DNA from 2 places in the Clostridium sartagoforme genome. Region 2 is predicted to be linked to the other one. Evidence: riboswitches for the same ligand, from Rfam matches in the RefSeq annotation. Region 2 holds a riboswitch; the other holds the start of a gene.
What was found. A riboswitch is a leader RNA that binds a small molecule or an ion and turns the genes downstream of it on or off. The one in region 2 is predicted to bind cyclic di-GMP.
Positions count from the first base shown of each region.

Region 1: it holds a riboswitch for cyclic di-GMP, as region 2 does, so the genes downstream of both, ABDZ60_RS03850 (methyl-accepting chemotaxis protein) here and ABDZ60_RS01080 (SpaA isopeptide-forming pilin-related protein) in region 2, are expected to answer to the same signal.

Region 1 covers NZ_BAAACH010000011.1:8,108-17,949, forward strand. Annotated here, with positions in the region: gene ABDZ60_RS03810 (GmrSD restriction endonuclease domain-containing protein) at 1-438, shown strand, start outside; gene ABDZ60_RS03815 (ComEC/Rec2 family competence protein) at 762-1,733, shown strand; gene ABDZ60_RS03820 (ThiF family adenylyltransferase) at 1,736-3,505, shown strand; gene ABDZ60_RS03825 (hypothetical protein) at 3,502-4,005, shown strand; gene ABDZ60_RS03830 (hypothetical protein) at 4,245-4,967, shown strand; gene ABDZ60_RS03835 (HNH endonuclease) at 5,110-6,183, shown strand; gene ABDZ60_RS03840 (hypothetical protein) at 6,422-6,592, shown strand; gene ABDZ60_RS03845 (helix-turn-helix domain-containing protein) at 6,900-7,568, shown strand; cyclic di-GMP riboswitch class I at 7,587-7,673, shown strand; gene ABDZ60_RS03850 (methyl-accepting chemotaxis protein) at 7,839-9,827, shown strand.
Region 2 covers NZ_BAAACH010000003.1:55,181-65,022, reverse strand. Annotated here, with positions in the region: gene ABDZ60_RS01095 (leucyl aminopeptidase) at 1-352, shown strand, start outside; gene ABDZ60_RS01090 (hydrolase) at 612-1,205, shown strand; gene ABDZ60_RS01085 (SIR2 family protein) at 1,379-2,443, shown strand; cyclic di-GMP riboswitch class II at 2,544-2,625, shown strand; gene ABDZ60_RS01080 (SpaA isopeptide-forming pilin-related protein) at 2,674-7,371, shown strand; gene ABDZ60_RS01075 (hydrogenase small subunit) at 7,534-8,409, shown strand; gene ABDZ60_RS01070 (nickel-dependent hydrogenase large subunit) at 8,419-9,810, shown strand; gene ABDZ60_RS01065 (hydrogenase maturation protease) at 9,807-9,842, shown strand, end outside.

The DNA.
Region 1 (9,842 bases), on a different contig from region 2:
GCAAATTCAAGCAGAAGAAGTTTACAGGATTTATATTCTTTATGGTATATTTTGAGTCCTTTAAATATAAATATGATTAAACAATATAGAGAAAAGATAAAAGAAGATATTTCAGTTTTATTTATTATGGCAAAGGATGTTCCTGAAGATTCATTAGAGTATTATAAGCAGAAGGTAAATGAATTTAATGATTTGTATATTTCTCAAAAAAGAAAATTAAAACTAAATTACAGTGAGGTAGTAAAATTAATTAAAATGCAAAATAATACATGTCCTATTTGTAGAGGCAGCTTGTATATTGGAGATTTAACTCATAATGATCATATAAAAGCGATTGCAATAGGGGGAAGTGATACAAAAGAAAATATTCAGGTTGTTCATTCTAGTTGTAATTTAAATAAGGGTATAAAAGAAAATTATCAAATAATTATTTTGTAGTTAATAGAGCTATTATATAAAGTGTGAAGTAATGTAGAAGATTTTTATGCATTACTTCATATTTATTTTATTCAAAGATAGAAGGTTATTTATGTTGTAAAAATTAAACATTTTATTAAATATAGGGAATTTTTATAGTATAATAAAATTAGGAAACCTAAGAATATTTATTAGTAAAATAATTAAAAGAAAGAAAACGTATCTGAGAATAGTAAAGAAATCTTGTAGGTACTTATTGGTATTAATGCAATATACTTTAAAAAAGATATACTTAATATTATTTAGGTATGTTTATATTATAATTATTATGATGGAGGATATATATGAAAATTCATTTTTTAAATGTTGGGCATGGTGACACATCTTTTATAGAATTTAATGGTGTATATATGCTGATTGACTGTAAAATATCTAGTAAGGAGGATACTGTATTTAAATACATAGATGATATAATTCCAGAAGCTGAAGATAATAATTCTAAGAAGAAGTTAGATTATCTAGTTATCACTCATACAGATAGAGACCATATTACCGGACTAGATGTTATTGATGAAAATTTTGAAATAGGAGAAATATGGGAAAGTGGATTTAGAAGATCAGATGATGCTGAAGAAAGTGCTGAATATGATAAGTTATTAGAGTTAGTGGCTAAAATAAACTCAAAGACTCTAAGTGCCGGTAGTAGTAAGTTGACATTCAAAGATACTAATGTTGATGCATATTGTTTATGCTCAAAAAGTAATGATAATGATGACGTCCACTATAACTCGTTAGTAATTAAATTTGTTGAGGGGAATAAATCTATTATTTTTGCTGGTGATTCTAATTGTGAAGCTTGGAAAAATAAAGTAGTCAAGTATTATAGTTCGATGTTAGACGCTGATGTACTGCATGCAAGTCATCATGGTTCGAGAACATTCTTCTTTGAAGATGGACAAGATAAGGATAAAGATGAGCCATATAAAGAAGGAATAGACTCAATTTCTCCAGATATTACAATTATCTCAGGGTGTGATAGAGAAGATAAAGTAAAAGAAGATTGGCCACCTCACGATGATGCAATAAGTATATATGAAGAATGTACAAGTAGTACTGGAGGGGTCTATATTACAGGTGAAGAAGGGAATCTTGTCTTTGAACTTACGAATACGGAAATTGAGTTTAATGAAAGTGCTTCTCAAAAATATACTATTTTAAAAGGAAAAGCCCAAAGATATAATACGCTAAAGAAACCTTTTACTCCTGGAACAGAAAAACCACAATATAGAATAACAAGAGATTCTTTTGGTAATTAGAGATGGAAGAAGTTAAACAATGGTATGAAAGAGAAGATTCTTATAAAAAAAGACTATTAAGAGAAATTGACTTTGTTAAAGAATATAAAAAAAGTACACCTAAAAGTAAAATAACATATAGCTTTTGGGGGAAATCTGAAAATTTATTAATATCCTATAGTTATGAGTATAAAAATAAAATTTTTGGAATTATTTGTTTATATCCTGTTTTGTACCCTAAAGTTAGGATTGAAGTATCTATATTTGAATATGATAAAAAACTAAGTGAAGTCCTACCATTTCAAGGGGGGTATCATAATACAATGGGTACAATTTGTCTATTTAATCATTATCCCAATGAATGGAATGAGGATTATGGTATTAAAGTTATCATGAAAAGAGTTGAGGAATGGTTTGAAAAAGGTCAATATGATAAAAGAAATAATGTACCAATTAATTATAACTTAGATAATGAATTGTTTATTTTTTCAGAACCTTTATTAAGTGGAATTAGAGAAGGATATGGAACATTTGAATTTATAAATATAAAAGATAAGATATGTGTAGTACAATCAATTTCTATAGGAAATAAAACTGAGATAGTTAGAAAGTTACCTGAGAGCTTAAAAAATGAAGAAGGGATGAATGGGAAAGGAATAATTATAGTAACTCATAGACCAATTGTTTCCAGCACCCCAAATGAATATTCTGATATAAAGGTATATTTGAATTGTTTTAAGCAGGGCGTAAAGGGATTAATTAAATTTGCTACTGCAAATAATATCGATTTTCCAATACCTATCGTAATTATTTATAAAAATGAAAATTGTCAAGGTCATTCCTTTTTACTATTAAAGAATGATAAAAGATTTTCAATCCAAGCGTGTAGGTTTAGCAATTTTAGAGTATATGAAGATATATTTAGTAGGATAAAGGATAGGGATGATTTAAATTATTTAAGGAGAAAAAAAGTTGCACTAATAGGACTTGGGGCTATTGGGTCACTATTAGCCGTAGAATTATCTAGAAGTGGAGTCGAGAGATTTGTTTTAATAGATTATGAGAAACTAGAGATACAAAATATTGGAAGACATGATTTGACATTGCGAGATATAGATAAATATAAAGTTCAAGGGGTAAAAAATAAGATACTTGATATTAATCCGAATATAAAGTGTGAAATTTATAATTCTAATGTCTTGAATGATAGTTCTTCTAATTTATATAATATTTTAGATTGTGATTTAATAATATCTACAATCGATGACCAAGAGGCTAAATATGCGATTGATTCAACGTTGATTCCTCGTGGGAAAAAAGTAATATACTCAGGAGCGTTCTATAATTCAATTGCCGGCTTTGTTTTAGTAAGCGATAAAAAAATGGCATGCTTCAAATGTTTATCACAAATAATGGATTATATGGCCGACAATAAAGAAATTCCTAATTTTAGTGCTCTGGTTCCAGAGAATACTGAATATGATTGTGGTATTCCGACATTTCCTGGAGGAAGTATTAATACGCATACCATTTCAATCTTGGCAGCAAGAATATCGATAGAGACGTTGCTTGGAAGAAGAGAAATTAACGAACAAGGATATCCTTATAATTTATATATAATTGGTAATGAGAAAATGTATGTAGAAAAGAAGTTGTTTTTTCAAGGATATATGGATATAAAACGATATGCTTTGCCTGGTATAGAGACTTGTAAAGTTTGCGATGAAGAAATAGCTTTAACTGAAGAAGAAACAGAAAAATATAATGAAATTATGAAAAGGTTAAGAAAATGAAAATATATATTAATGAAGATGCTCTAAAAATAATTTATAAGGAAGTACAGATATCTAGAAATATTGAAACTGGTGGTATTCTTCTTGGAAGTGTTCTTTTAACAGGAGATATTCTAATAACCCATGCCACAAATCCTGGACCTAATGCTATAAAAAAACAAAATGAGTTCCAAAAGGACTATGATTATTCAAATGAAATAATAAATATGCTATATAAAAAATACTCAATTGATTATTTAGGAGAATGGCATAAACATCCCAATAATTGTGTAAAGTATAGTTCTATAGACTATGCATCTATGATTAAAATTACTAATCTAAATTCTCGCCCATGTTTATTTATAATTGTAGGTAACGATTTTTCAAATGAAAATAGACAACATATTAGTATCTTAAGTGTTGACCCACGTGAAAATATTATTAAAAGTCATGAATTTAATATAACAAAGGAACCAGAAAAATTAGCAATTGAAAAGGGGTTAAGATTTGGTGATTTATAGGGGGCGACCAATAAAAGGCAAACGGTTTGAGTAGGTAAATTTGTTTAGTTAAGCGAAAAGTTTTATTTATGCATTAATAAGTAAATAAAATTTTTTGTTAGGTAATAGATTAAGATGTGATCTTTAAGGATTAATAATTTACCATATCATGAATGTTTCAAATATAAAAGAACCTATTAGGAGTAGATTGGTTTAATTTTAAAGTGAAAATTTAAGTGAGGGAAGGATATATTAGCGTTATGGAAAAAGTTAAAGAATATTTTGATGATTTTACATTTCATGCAAGAGTGGTTCCAGTTTTAGTTATTCTGTTGCCAATTATTGTTTTGGGAATTTGCAAGGGAGTGGTTGGTGAAAATATCTTACAGATTCCTTTGTATACTATTGTTTCAATTATATTTTTAGCGTTTACAGCTCGTATTGCAAGAGAATTAGGAAAAAAATATGAAGAAAAAATGTACATAGAATTGAAAGGTATGCCAACTACTATAATTTTGCGATATAGTGATAATACATTAAATTCAGTAACTAAGAGAAGGTATCATGAAAAATTGAATAAAATAGTTGATGGAGTAGTTCTTCCTATTCAAGAAAGAGATGAGAATATAGATAGTGATGAGCAATATAGAGCTGCTATTAATTGGTTAAGAAATTATGCTAATTCAAATAGGGAAACAGAATTTAGAGTATATCAAGAATTAAAGGAATATAATTTTTGGAGGAATCTATATGGAAGTAGGTTTATAGCTATAGGATTATATATACTTATAACCATAAGAGAAATTTTATTAATAAATAACTTTGATTTTAAAGAATTTATTACTAAGCCATCCCCTACGTATATACCACTTATAATTATGATGATAAGTATAATATTGTTTTTAGCAGTAAATAAAAAAACAATAAAAAGAAAGGCGTTTGATTATGCTAAATCATTAGTTGAAGTTTGTGAACGGCTTTAAAAAATATATATGTATAAGCAGAAGCAAATAAGAGATTAGGAGTGTTGATAAAGAAATAAAGACGATTTGAATAAATTGTGGGAGTATGGTAAAGTAAATAAATTTGATTAACCATAAATAAATATTTTGAAAGAGAGTAATTATGAATTCAAATAGTAAATTAGAAACATGGTTTGGAAAAATGACATTTGATTATAAACATTGTTTTTTATGTGGAGAGATTTTAAATAAACAGAATTACACAGTTGAACATATATTCCCGAAATGGTTACAGCATAGACATAATTTATGGAATCAAAATATAACTCTTCTTAATGGCACTTTAATTAAATATAAGCAACTTGTTGTCCCTTGTTGTAAAGATTGCAATAATAATCATTTAGCTAAAATTGAAAAAGAGGTAAAAGATGCATTTGAAAAAGGTATTGAAGAAGTTAGGGCGTTAGATAAAACCATATTATATAAATGGATTATGAAAATATTATATTGTCTTTTATTTAAACAATTATCATTAAAAGAAGATATAAGAAACAAAGATAGTACTATGATAATTTCATCAGAAATTTTAAAAGAATATACTGTTATGTTTGACTATATGCAAAGCATTTTAGGAAGGGTTAAGATTAGAGAAGATATGGGATCAATTTTTATATTTAGTATTTTACCTTACTATAGAAAAAAATCAGAATATGACTACTACTATATTGATGATGTAGGTAGATCGCAAGTTGCTTTAATGTCAAATGGAATTGGTATAATATGCTGTTTAAATGACTCTGAAGCAATGAAATATAGATTTAGAAAGTATTTCAAACCGTTCTATGATATAAAATTACATAATATACAATTTAGACAACTTATAGCAGACGTATTTTATAATAGAAGTTTATTAAAGAACAAACAATCTATTATGACAGTTAAAAATAATAATAGGCAAAGTGATAATCTTATGATACAAATACCTCCTCATACAGATTATTATGATGAATACAATTATAAAAACTATGCAATGATTCTGTACTTTTTATTAAGAGAGTTTGGTTTTAAATTTGAGGAATTATATGATCTCAAAAATGATGCAGTAAGAAATTTATTAATTGATTCAAAAAAAAGGATAATTGTTTATGATGAAGATAATAGATATTATCTCGGTGAAGAACACAAAGAATATAATGCTGAAGTATTTAATGATGACTTATTAATAAAAAAATGTTAATAGATTATAATTTATATCTATTACATAATGTTAAAAAAGAAGAAATAAGTTTTGATTAAACTTTGTTTAAAAATATTATTTTTTATTTCACATAAAATTAAGGTTTATAGACATTATTTTGATTAAACTTTATTCAAAACCAACAAGAGGGTAAAAGGGTTAAATAAAATATTGTTATTTTATAATTAAATTATATAAAACAACAATGAATTTAAATTAATTTATGGAGTTGATATATATGAATGAAGAATTAATAAAGACATTACTAAATGAATATAAAGAAACTGAAAAAGCATTAGAATTAGGAATAAACTGGCTAACTGACAAGGATTATGCTAAAGGAAAGTTAGATTTAGTAAAAGTTATTATAGCAGATTTAGAAAAGTTATCAGATAAGGCAACTAATTAGATTCAAATAAAGTCTTGAGATATAAAACAAACTTTTCAGAGAGAAAATAAAGTTGTTAGAAAAATTGTGGATAGATTACAGTTTACACACTGAATCTGTGCACAATTTTTTATTTTTCTGAAGGAAGATAGCACGGGGAACATAAGATTTTATCAATTTTAAGACTGAAAAAGGGAAGATTTTATACCTTAAACCTTGATACCTAACTTTATTTATAACAATAGTATAAAAAATGTAAAAAATAGTCTTTTTATGTTGCGTGATAGCACAACAATATGTATAATTGTGAAATGGAGGGTGATTGAAGATGGAACAATTCGGAACTTACCTAAAAAGTATTAGAAAAGGAAAGATGACACAAAGAGAACTTGCAAGAGAAATAGGGGTAGGATATCCGTATATAAGTAAACTTGAGAATAATGTTGAAACTACTCCAAGTGATGAAGTTCTAATAAAGATAGCAGAGACTTTAAATGTTAGTATTGATGAATTGTTTATGAAAGCCAAGAGAATTCCAATAGATTTTAAAGATTTCATTATTAATGAACCAGAAGTTTTTAAGTTTATTAGATTCTTAAAAGATAATAATCATTTATTAGATGAATTTAGGAACTCAATAAAATTAAAAGAGGATAATTACTGGTCAATATTTAATCAAAGTAATAAAATAATGTTAATTATTGATCCTTTTACTGGAAGTATTATTGATGCCAATGACTGTGCTGTAGAGTTTTATAAATATACCTTAGAGCAACTAAAAAAGATGAAGATAACAGATATAAACACACTATCTATGGAAGAAATATTTAAAGAAATGAGAAAAGCAAAATTAGAATTAAGAAAAACCTTTTCTTTTAAGCATAAGATTGGTAACAATGAAATTAAGGAAGTAGAAGTATATTCGGAACCCATAATAATTAATGGGAAAGTATACTTGAATTCAAGCGTACAATTAGTACATTTGAATGATATATAGGTAATTAATGAGAGAAAATATATAAAAAGGCAAACTTATTGAAAAGTAAGGACGCAAAGCCAAAGGGCCTAAATTACATAAGTAATATGGCAGCCGGTTGCATAATTAAAGGCTTCTTTTGTTCTGATTATGCAGAACTAATGAAGTCTTTTTTTTATGTATTTAAAGAGTTTAGTTTTACAGATTTTCTGACTACTTTTTAAATAAGAAAATTTGTTATACATAATAAACTAATATTTAAATAAATAAGATGGAAGAGGTGTGTGTAAAATGAAAAGTATTAAAACAAAATTAATAACTTATTTTTCAATTTTAATTTTATTATCTTCTTTTTCAGTAGGTATTGTTTCTGTATATAGAGCAGGTCAATCTCTTACTAAAGAAGCAGAAAAATCACTGGAATCACTATCATTTGAGGCTGCAAGACTTACAAATAGCCGAATTGAAACACAAAAGAAAACCTTAGAAATGATATCGTTAAGGGCAGATATTCAAAGTATGGATTGGGAGATACAAAAACCCATATTACAAAGACAAGTAGAAAGTACAGATTTTCTTGATTTGGCAATTGTACAGCTTGATGGTACTGCCTATTATTCAGGTGGAAACATAAGTCAGCTAGGAGATAGAGAATACGTACAAAAAGCCTTAAAGGGAGAGACGAATATATCTGATTTATTAATTAGTAAAGTAACAAATGATATTGTTCTAATGTATGCAACTCCTATTAAAAGAGATGGAAAAGTAATAGGGGCATTAATAGGTCGTAGAGAGGGAGAGGCAGTAAGTAAAATTACAGATGATGTGGGATATGGTAAAGAAGGATATGGATACATAATCAATAATAATGGAACTGTAGTTGGTCACACTGATAGAGAAAAAGTAGTAAAACAGTTTACACCAATTGAAGAAGCAAAAAGCGATAAAAGTTTAACTTCATTAGCTGCAATGTTTGAAAAAATATTAGCAGAAAAGAAGGGGGTTGGTACATACTCCTTTAATAAAAATAAGCTATATGCTGGATATGCACCTATCGAAGATAGTAATTGGATAGTTGTTATTACTGCTAATCAGAATGAAGTGTTGTCTGCAATCCCAACCCTACAAAAGAATATTGCAATGATTATGATTATTGTTTTAATAGTGAGTGTTATTATAGCATACTTAATTGGTAATTCCATTACAAAACCAATTATAAGCATAATACATCATTCAGAAAAATTAGCAGATTTAGACCTTAGAGAAGATGTGTCAGAGATGTTTTTAAGTAGAAAAGATGAAGTTGGAGTACTATCAAAATCTTTACAGAGTATAACTATAAATCTTAGGGATATAATTAAAGATATTAGCAGTTCTTCAGAAGAAGTGTCTGCTGCTTCGGAAGAATTGACGGCTATATCACAACAATCAGCCACTGCAGCAGAAGAAGTATCAAGAACAGTAGAAGAAATAGCAAGAAGTGCAACTAATCAAGCACAAAATACAGAAGAAGGTGCATTTAAGTCCGATGCATTAGGAGAAATTATTGAAAAAGATCAAGGACATCTGAAGCAGTTAAACAATGCTTATCAAAATGTTGGGATTGTTGTTGATGAGGGATTAAAAGAAATTGAAAAATTAACAAAAGTAACTGAAGAAAGTAGTAGGGCTACAAAAGAAATTCACGAGGTTATTTTAAAAACCAATGATAGTTCTAATAAAATCGGACAAGCAAGTAATGTAATTGCTTCTATTGCAGAGCAAACTAATTTATTGGCTTTAAATGCGGCTATAGAAGCAGCAAGAGCAGGGGAAGCGGGAAAAGGTTTTTCAGTTGTTGCTGAAGAAATAAGAAAATTAGCAGAACAGTCAGGAGCATCTACAAAGACAATTAATGAAATAGTAAATGAGTTACAAAGCAATTCTAAAAATGCCGTAAAAACAATGGAAAGAGTATCGACTATATCAAATGAGCAGAAAAGTAGCGTGATTAGCAGTAAAAGTAAATATGAACTAATTGCCGAAGCAATGATGGATTCTGAACAAGCTATTAAACAACTAAATATTTCTGGTGAAGAAATGGAAAAGATGAAGAATGAAATACTTACTACTCTACAAAATCTTTCTTCTATTGCAGAAGAAAATTCTGCCGCTACCCAACAAGCATCAGCGTCAATGGAAGAGCAGACGGCTTCTATAGAAGAAATAGCAGGTTCAAGTGATGGATTATCAATTTTAGCACAGAATCTACAGGCAATTATTATGAAGTTCAAAGTTTAAATTCAAAATTTATAT
Region 2 (9,842 bases):
AGCTCTTGGAGATACAACAACAGCAGTTGTTACAAATAATGATAAGTTCTATGGAGAGCTTAAAGAAGCCTCAGCTTATACTGGAGAAAAGTTCTGGCAATTACCATCATTTGATGAATATAAGGAAATGGTAAAATCAGAAATAGCTGATTTAAATAATAGTCCAGGAAGAAATGCAGGGACTATTACAGCAGGATTATTTATAGGAGAGTTTGTTCAAAATAAACCATGGTTACATTTAGATATAGCTGGAACAGCTTGGGCAGACAAGAAAACTGATTTAACTGTTAAAGGTGGAACAGGTGCTCCGGTTCATACATTATATGAATTAGTTAAGAGAAGAAGTAAATAAAAAAATTATTTTAGTTAATAAGAAGAGGGTATGTATATATTATTATGCATACCCTCAAAATTTATAAGATTATTAATATAGTGTGTTTACAATTACTATTATATCAATAAATATCTATAATAAATATACAGTTATTTATATAAGTGTTATAATTATGAATAAATATAATAAGGGAAGTGAGCAGTTTATAAAAGTATTAGGTTATTTTTATAAAATTATTTGAAGTTCAAAATTACAAAATATAAAGGGAGGAAATGAAATGATAACAAGAGAAGAAGCATGGAAATTGCTTACAGAATATAATAAGGAAGAATTCCATATCCAGCATGCTTTAACAGTTGAAGGTGCTATGAGATATTTTGCAATAAAGTTAGGATATGAAGAAGAATCTGATTTTTGGGCTAATGTAGGATTACTGCATGATTTAGATTTCGAAATGTATCCAGAAGAACATTGCAGTAAAACACAAGAAATTATGAGAGAGTGTGGAATAGATGAAAGATTAATTAGAGCTGCAGCCAGCCATGGATATGGTCTTTGTTCAAAGCCACAACCTAAACCTGAACATCAAATGGAAAAGGTTCTGTTTGCAGTTGATGAGCTTACAGGATTAATAGGTGCTGCTGCAAGAATGAGACCATCTAAAAGTGTTATGGATATGGAAATTTCAAGTATTAAAAAGAAATTTAAGGACAAAAAGTTTGCAGCTGGATGTTCTCGTGATGTAATTAGGCAAGGTACAGAGAATTTAGGATGGGAGCTTGATAAGTTATTTGAAGAAACGATACTAGCTATGCGTTCTTGTGAAGAAGATATTAATAATAAAATGGTAGTATATAAAGAATCTAAGTAATGACTAATAGTCTATATAATGACATATATTATTAAGGCAAATAAGACCAAAATTATTACTGAAACTTACTCTAACTAAATTAGATTTAAAATAAATTTATTAATATGAAAATACTTATTTAACACTAAAGCATAAATTAATACTAAGCCTATTTAGAAAGAGAGTACTAAGCCATGAAAAGTGAAAGTGATACTAGAAGTTTAATTAAAGATGTATATAATCATGAATATACAGTAAATGATTTAGTTAATAAGGGATTAATACATGATAATGATAATTGGAAAGAGCTAAGAAAAGAAAGAATTAATGAGATAAAAAATATTTATAAAAAAGATGAACTAGTATTATTTTTAGGTGCTGGTATATCAAAAGATGCAGGCATAGGTGATTGGAATGATTTAATGTCTGACTTATTGATACTTATGATAATGAAGGAGTTAGAGCAAAAAAATATTAAAATAACTTCTCAGGAGGCAGACTTTATAATCAAGCAAATTAAAGAGGTAAATAATAAATCACCATTGCTTCAATCAGCATTTATAAAAGCTACATTGGGAGATTCTTTTGAAGAAAGTTTAGCTAACTTATTATATAAAAATATAAGCGGAGATAATGGAAACTCAAAATTATTAGATAGCATTTCAAAATTATGTTTAAAGAGAAAAGGTGGGGTAGGGGTTAAAGCTATTGTCACATATAATTTTGATGATTTATTAGAAGACAATTTTGATAAATATAACATTCAGTATCATTCCCTATATAGTGAACTGGATTATACGACCTCAGATAAATTAGGGATTTATCATGTGCATGGTTTTTTGCCACGTCACCCAAGTCAATATGAAAAGCTATATGAGAGCTTATTAGTATTCTCAGAAGATAGATATCATAGTTTATATAATGATCCTTATTCATGGACCAATATAACACAACTAAATTTTCTTAGAGAAAACACTACATTAATGATAGGATTATCATTAACAGATCCTAATTTAAGAAGAATTTTATCCATAGCTAATAGAAAGAATAAGATGAAAAAACATTATGCAATCATGAGAAGAAAAAACTTTAAATATGATTCAAATGATATAAATATAAATAATGATATCTTAAAAAAAGTAAATATTATAAATAATGATTTACACGAAAAATCCTTTGAACAATTAGGAATAAATATTATATGGGTAGAGGATTATAATGATATTTCTAATATAATAGAAGATATTATAGCTAAATAAAAATAAAATAATAAAATAAAAGTTTAACAACAACCCTTTCAAATAATTTACTAAAAATACAATTTATGGTAAAATTATTTTTAATAAATAAATTGTTCGAGATTTTTAAGGAGATGTTGATGTATATACTAATTTGGGCACTTGTATATACGGAGTCAGTAGTGCAACCGACCTTGATTAAATTAAGGTCGGTTTTTTTATTTTAAAAATAATTATGGAAGGGGTCTTTTATGAACAGAGAAAAACAGAAAGCTAAGCCAAGGAAAAAGTTATTTAATTTTATAGCATTTATTGCTATGCTATTTCAATTCTTCTCCATCATTCCTACATTATCCGCGAATGCTACAGATATTACAGGGAAATTTAATTTTATAACTAAAGTAAGTTTAACAGATGAAAATGGAAAGCCAATAAATGATTTATCAAATCCTATAAGTAAAAATGCAGAGGTTAAATTGACCTATAAGTTTGATATACCAAATGAAGAAGTAGTAAAAAAGGGTGATACCTATGTGATGCAAATACCTAAGGAAATCCAAATAATAGGTACACTAAATTTCCCCATCAATCTTGAAAATGGAGAAACTATTGCAAATGTTGTAATAAATACTGACGGAGCAGTTGTTATTACATTTAATGAATTTGCCGAAAATAATTCTAATATATCAGGGTATTTTTATATAGATACTCAATTTAATATTGATGAAATTGGAAATAATAATCCAATACCTATTAAATTTGAAGTTGGAGGAAATTCAGAGCCTATAATAATTAACGTAGATTTTGAACAACCTGAAATTCCTAATGCTTCTATCAAAAAGGAAGGGTCATATGATGCTTCAAGAAATGAAATAACTTGGAAGGTAATAGTTAATCCAGAAAATGTTAAAGTATATGGTGCTCAAGTCATTGATGATATACGAAATGGTCAAGAATTCGTACCTAATTCAGTTAAAATAAATGGAGCTACCCCTCAAGAGGCAAATTACAATTATGATTTAAGTAGCAAAAAATTAACTTATAATTTTCCAAATGTTATAGAAACAACTCAAATAATTACCTTTAAGACGAAAGTAACAGATTCAAAACTTTCTGAAGATGAAGGAGCCACAATATATCAATATAACACAGCAATTTTTAAGCATGATGGAACTTCTGTAAACTCTAACGAAGCATCAGTTGGAATAAAAACTGATTTTGTCAGAAAAGATGGGAAGTATGATGCATTAACAAAAAGAATTAATTGGAGTATTTATGTAAACAATAATTCTCAAAATATACCAAATACTGTAACTGTAGATGATATACCTGCCGGATTAACATTTGTGCCAGGAAGTGTTAAGGTAGATGGAATTGAAACAAATAGTAATTATAGTATAGACGGGCAAAAGTTTATATACACTTTCCCATGGGCTATCAATGAGCCACATAAAATAGAATTTTCTACAGAAGTAACAGATGAAGCAGCTTATAACTCTAACACAGGAAAAACTTATAACAATAAAGTAACCTTAACTGGAAGCGGTGTTCCAAGTAATGCATCAGATACTAAGGGGGTAGGAGTACCGAGTAGCATCATTAATAAACAAGGTATAGGATACAATGCAGCTACAGGTGAAATTACATGGAAAATTACTATAAATACTAATAAGATATTAATAAAAAATGCTATTATTAGCGATGAAATAAGAGTTGGTCAAGAATATGTAGAAGGATCAGCATCTATAGATAAAAGCACTCCAGGAGGAAGTTTTAATTATTTGAAGGCAGAGAGTGGAGACAAACAGAAAACAGGAACATTAACTTATAGTTTTAATAGTGATATTAATGAGCCCTATGTAATAACATTTAGGACGAGAGTAACAGATAGTAATGTGTATGCAGGAAATAAAGATCAGAATTATTATAATGAAGCTAAATTAACAGGAGATAATATTATAACTTCAAAATCCCAAGGAACTCAAAGGGTCCAAAGTGAAGTGATAAATAAGACTAGTCAAGATTATAATTATATTACAAGAGAAGTTACATGGAAGATTGTTGTTAATAAAAATAAGATGAAGCTTCCTAATGCTAAAGTTTTAGATACTATAAATAAAGGGCAAGAGTTTGTTGTAGATTCTGTTATGCTTAATGGTGGTATTGCAGATAAATTAAATTATACCTATGATGAAAGTACTAGAACATTAACTTATAATTTTCCAAGTGAAATAAATAATGAGCAAGTAATAACTTTTAAAACTAAAATTACAGATACTTCTATATTTAATAATAATGGAGAAAAGGAAATAAGAAATACTGCAAAGCTAATAACAGATTTGGTGCCTAGTGGAGTAGAAAGTACGGGAATAGGAAAAATAAAGAATACTTTAATTGATAAAAAAGCTGACTATACTAGAGGAAATTCTTATATTGATTGGAATGTAACATTTAACTCTAATAAGGTTCCTATCACAGATATTGTTCTTACAGATAATCTTCAAGAGGGACTTGAATTAGATACTACCTCTGTAAAATTGTATAAGCAAGTTTTAAAACAAGATGGAAAGCTAGAAAGAGGAGAGGAAATCAGTTTAGGAAAAGATAATGTAAAGTATAATGTTTCTACAAGAGAATTTAACTTTATATTGCCAGGTAAGATAGAAGACGCTTATATATTAACTTTTAGAACTAATGTAGTAGATAAAAAGAAAACTCCATTTACTAACTCTATATCTTTCAAAGGAACTGGATTAATTGAATCATCAAGTTCAGGAAATGTTGATGTTATATTTCAAGGCGCCGGTGGTGGTGGTATTGGTGAAACTGGGAGTATTAAAGTTATAAAGGTAAATAGTAATAATGAAAATATAAGATTACAAGGTGCAGTATTTGAATTACTTGATAGATATCAAAATGTCATAAGAACTTCACAACCAACAGAAGGTAATGGAGAAATAGTATTTGATAAATTAAAATTTGACATAGATTATTATGTTAGGGAAAAGCAAGCACCTACAGGATATATTTTAGGAAATGAAGTATATAGGTTCCAGATTAAAAATAGTGAAGATAAAAAGAATATATCCTATAATTATAAAAATAGAATTATTACAGGTGAAATTGAATTCTTTAAGTTTGGAGAAAATGGTAAAACCATTAAAGATGCTGAGTTTACGCTTTATAGTAGGTCAGATACTGATTACCAAAATCCATTGATGGTAGCTATAAGTAATGAAGCGGGAAAAGTGGAGTTTAAAAATGTTGAGTATGGCGACTATATTATTAAAGAAACAAAGGCACCAGAGGGATATGTTATTTCAAATAAAACATTAAATGCTAGTATAACTGAAGATGGAAAGGTGATTAAAGCAAATCCAGAAAGTATATCTAATACGAAGATAAGAGGAAATATAGAATTTACGAAGCTAGGAGAAAGCAATGAAGTATTGCAAGGAGCAACATTTACACTTTATAAAGCAACAGATATAAGGTATGAAAATCCTATAGCAGTAATTATAAGTGATGAAAGTGGAAGGGTGGAATTCAATAATATAGAATATGGTAAATATACAATAAAAGAGACAAAAGCCCCAGAAGGATATGTTCTTTCAGAAGAAATATTAACTGCTGAAATAAAAGAAAATGTAACAACTATAAAAGCAAATCCAGAAAGCATTTCTAACACAAAAATAAGAGGAAATATAGAATTTACAAAGCTAGGAGAAAGTAAGGAAGCATTACAAGGAGCTGAGTTTACACTTTATAATGAAGTCGATGAAGATTATAAAAATCCAGTATCAGTAGTTGAAAGTGATGAAAGTGGAAAAGTAGAGTTTAAAAATATAGAGTACGGTAGGTATGTGATAAAAGAAACAAAAGCACCAGAAGGATATGTTCTTTCAGAAGAAGAATTAAAGGCGGAAATAAAAGAAAATGAAGTAACTGTAAAGGCAAATCCAGAAAGTATATCTAATAATAAAATAAGAGGAAATATAGAATTCACAAAATTAGGAGAAAACAAAGAAATATTACAAGGGGCTGAGTTCACACTTTACAAATCAACAGATACAAATTATGAAAATCCTATAACAGTAAGTATAAGTAGTAAAGATGGGAAAGTAGAATTTAAGAATATAGAATATGGAAGATATATAATAAAAGAAACAAAAGCACCAGAAGGATATGTTCTTTCAGAGGAAGAATTAAAGGCGGAAATAAAAGAAAATGAAATAACTGTAAAGGCAAATCCAGAAAGTATATCTAATAATAAAATAAGAGGTTCTGTTAAAATAATAAAATTAGATGATAATAAAAAGGTTCTTAAGGATTCAGAATTCACATTATACGATATGGAAGGCAAAGAAATTGATAAATTATCATCAGGAGAAGATGGGGTTGTTTTATTTAAAAATCTTATTTATGGTAAATATATAATAAAAGAAACAAAAGCACCAGAGGGATATATAGCTTCAAAAGGCGTAATAAATGTATTTATAGATAAAAATCAGAAAGTGTATGACTATAAAGTAATAAATAATAAGATTAAAGGAGTAGTTATAATAACTAAAACTGATATGAAGGGAAAACTTCTTAAAGGAGCAGAATTCACTTTATATGATAGAGAGGGTAATGTGATTTCTAAAGAAGTTTCTAAAGAAGATGGGCTTGTAACATTTAGTAATATAGATTACGGTGAGTATATTATTAAAGAAACAAAGGCTCCTAAGGGATATATTTTAGGTAATGAACAATTAGAAATTAAAGTGAAATCTCCAGAGACACAAAACTTTACAGTTAAAAATGAATCAGAAAAAATTATAGACAAGGTATTAAATGTTTTACCTAACACAGGAAATAAATTTGATCCAAGGGCTATAATTATAGTTGGAGTAATAACAGCATTAGGAGGAGTTTACCTATTCTTAAGAAGAAGTAAGATAAGTTAATCTATATACTTGTCTAATTAAGTTTAATAACAAAGTTTATATTGTTTAACAAAAATAGCGTCAGATGTTCTGGGGCTATTTTTATTAATATATTAATTTTTGCTTAATACTTATAATGATTTATGCATAGATTATAATTGAGCGATATAAAAGGGGAAAAGGATGAGTAGTAAAGGAGAGTGTTTTATTAAAAAAGATAAATTAAGTACAGCAAGAAGACTTCAAGAAGATGTATCACAAATGATTAAAAAACAAGAAAGTAAAAAAATAAATGCTATGTGGCTTGAAGTAACTGGATGTTCTGGTAATATAATATCCCTATTAAATAGTGAAAATCCAGGGTTGTATGATATTTTAACTAGTATAGTAAATTTTACTTTTAACAATACACTTATGGGTAATGAAGGAGATGCTGCTTTTGAGAAGTTTTTAGAGACACTTGATACAGAATTCATATTACTAGTAGATGGAGCTGTCTCAACAAAAGAAAAAGGAGCTTATAATATTATTGCAAATTATAATGGGAAGGCTATTACAGCTTTAGAAGCTATAGAATTAGCTGGTGCAAAAGCAAAGTATGTTGTAGCAGTAGGAACATGTGCTTCTCATGGAGGAATTTCAGCAGCAAAGCCAAATCCTTCAGAAAGCAAAAGTGTACAAGAAGTTTTAAATCGTCAGGTGATTAAGTTGCCAGGATGTCCATGTCATCCTGATTGGGTAGTGGGGACTTTAGCTCATTTAGTTGGATATGGTGTCCCAGAGTTAGATAGTGAGGGAAGACCACTTCTTTTTTATAGTTTTACAATTCATAATACTTGTACAAGAAGAGGCTTTTTTGAAGAAGGTATTTTTGCAAAAAACTTTGGGGAAGAGGGTTGTATGATTAAACTTGGTTGCAGAGGACCAAGCACAAAAACTGATTGCCCAAGGAGAAAATGGAATGGCTATGTTAATTGGCCTATTGGTGATAATACTAATTGTATAGGTTGTGCAAAATCAACTTTTCCAGATGGAAATGAGCCTTTTGTAAAATATTAAGGAGGAGTTATGATAAAAAGAATTACTATAGACCCAGTTACAAGAATAAGTGGTTTCTTAGATGTTAAAGCAGAAGTAGAAAAAGATACAATTGTACAGGCAACTGCTAGTGGTTTACTTTTTAGAGGATTTGAAGAAATGTTAAAGGGAAGACCAGCACTAGATTCTATATATTTTACAGAAAGAATTTGTGGAATATGTTCAGCGGCTCATTCTATGGCATCTACTTTAGCTTTAGAAGATGCATTAAAGGTTCAAGTTACCTTAAATGATAGCTATATAAGAGACATTATGCATGGTTTTGAATTTATTCAAAATCATTTAAGACATTTCTACTTACTTTCTATCCCTAGCTATGCAAAAATTTATAGCGTAAAATTAGCTGAAAATAGCCAATACAACGATTATAGACTTCCAAGCAAAATTAACAATATTATAGGAGAACATTATGTTAAAAGTATTGAATTAAGTAGATTAGCACATGAAGGTTTGGCAATATTGGGGGGAAAGGCACCGCATAATCATGGGATTTTTGTTGGAGGAGTTACAGTAGATATAGATGCGTACAAAATAGAGAAAGTTAAAAGTACTATAAGAAAAATTACTGATTTTGTATCAAATGAAATGATAGAAGATGTAGAGGTTATAGCTAAATATTATCCGGATTATTTTAAAAAGGGAATATCATATCCTAATTTTATGAGCTTTGGGGTTTTTGATAAGTATGAAGATCCAGAAATAACGTATGTCAAATCAAAAGTAATAGAAAATAATGTTAGGTATGCCTTTGAACCTAATAAAATTACTGAACAAGTTCATTATTCTTGGTACAAGAAAGAACAAGGTTTAGAAGAAGTAGATTTGACTAAGAGTAATGCTTATACCTTTATAAAGGCGCCACGATACAATGGATTGCCCATGGAAGTTGGACCATTAGCACGATTGATTATTAGTGGAGAATACACAAATGGACATTCTTGTATGGATAGGAATATAGCAAGGGTTTTAGAGACCAAAAAAATACTTAATATATTAGAGAACTTAGTAAAAAGAGTGGAATTAAAGTCTAATAATCAAAAGGTTTATTTAATTCCTGATAAGGCTTATGGTGTAGGACTTATAGATACCACTAGGGGAGCTCTAGGACATTGGATAGAAATAGAAAATAAAGTAATTAAGCATTATAATATCATAACACCAACAGTATGGAATCTTTCTCCTAAGGATGAGTTAAACAATCCAGGGCCAGTAGAAAAATCATTAATTGGCTCTAAAATAAATAATATTAGTGAGCCGGTAGAAATCGGAAGAATTGTAAGGTCTTTTGATCCCTGTGTATCTTGTGCAACTCATTTAATTGGAAGTAATGGAGATACTAATATAGTTGAGGTCCTAGTATGAGTTTCAAGCTTATTGCAATAGGAAATATTCTT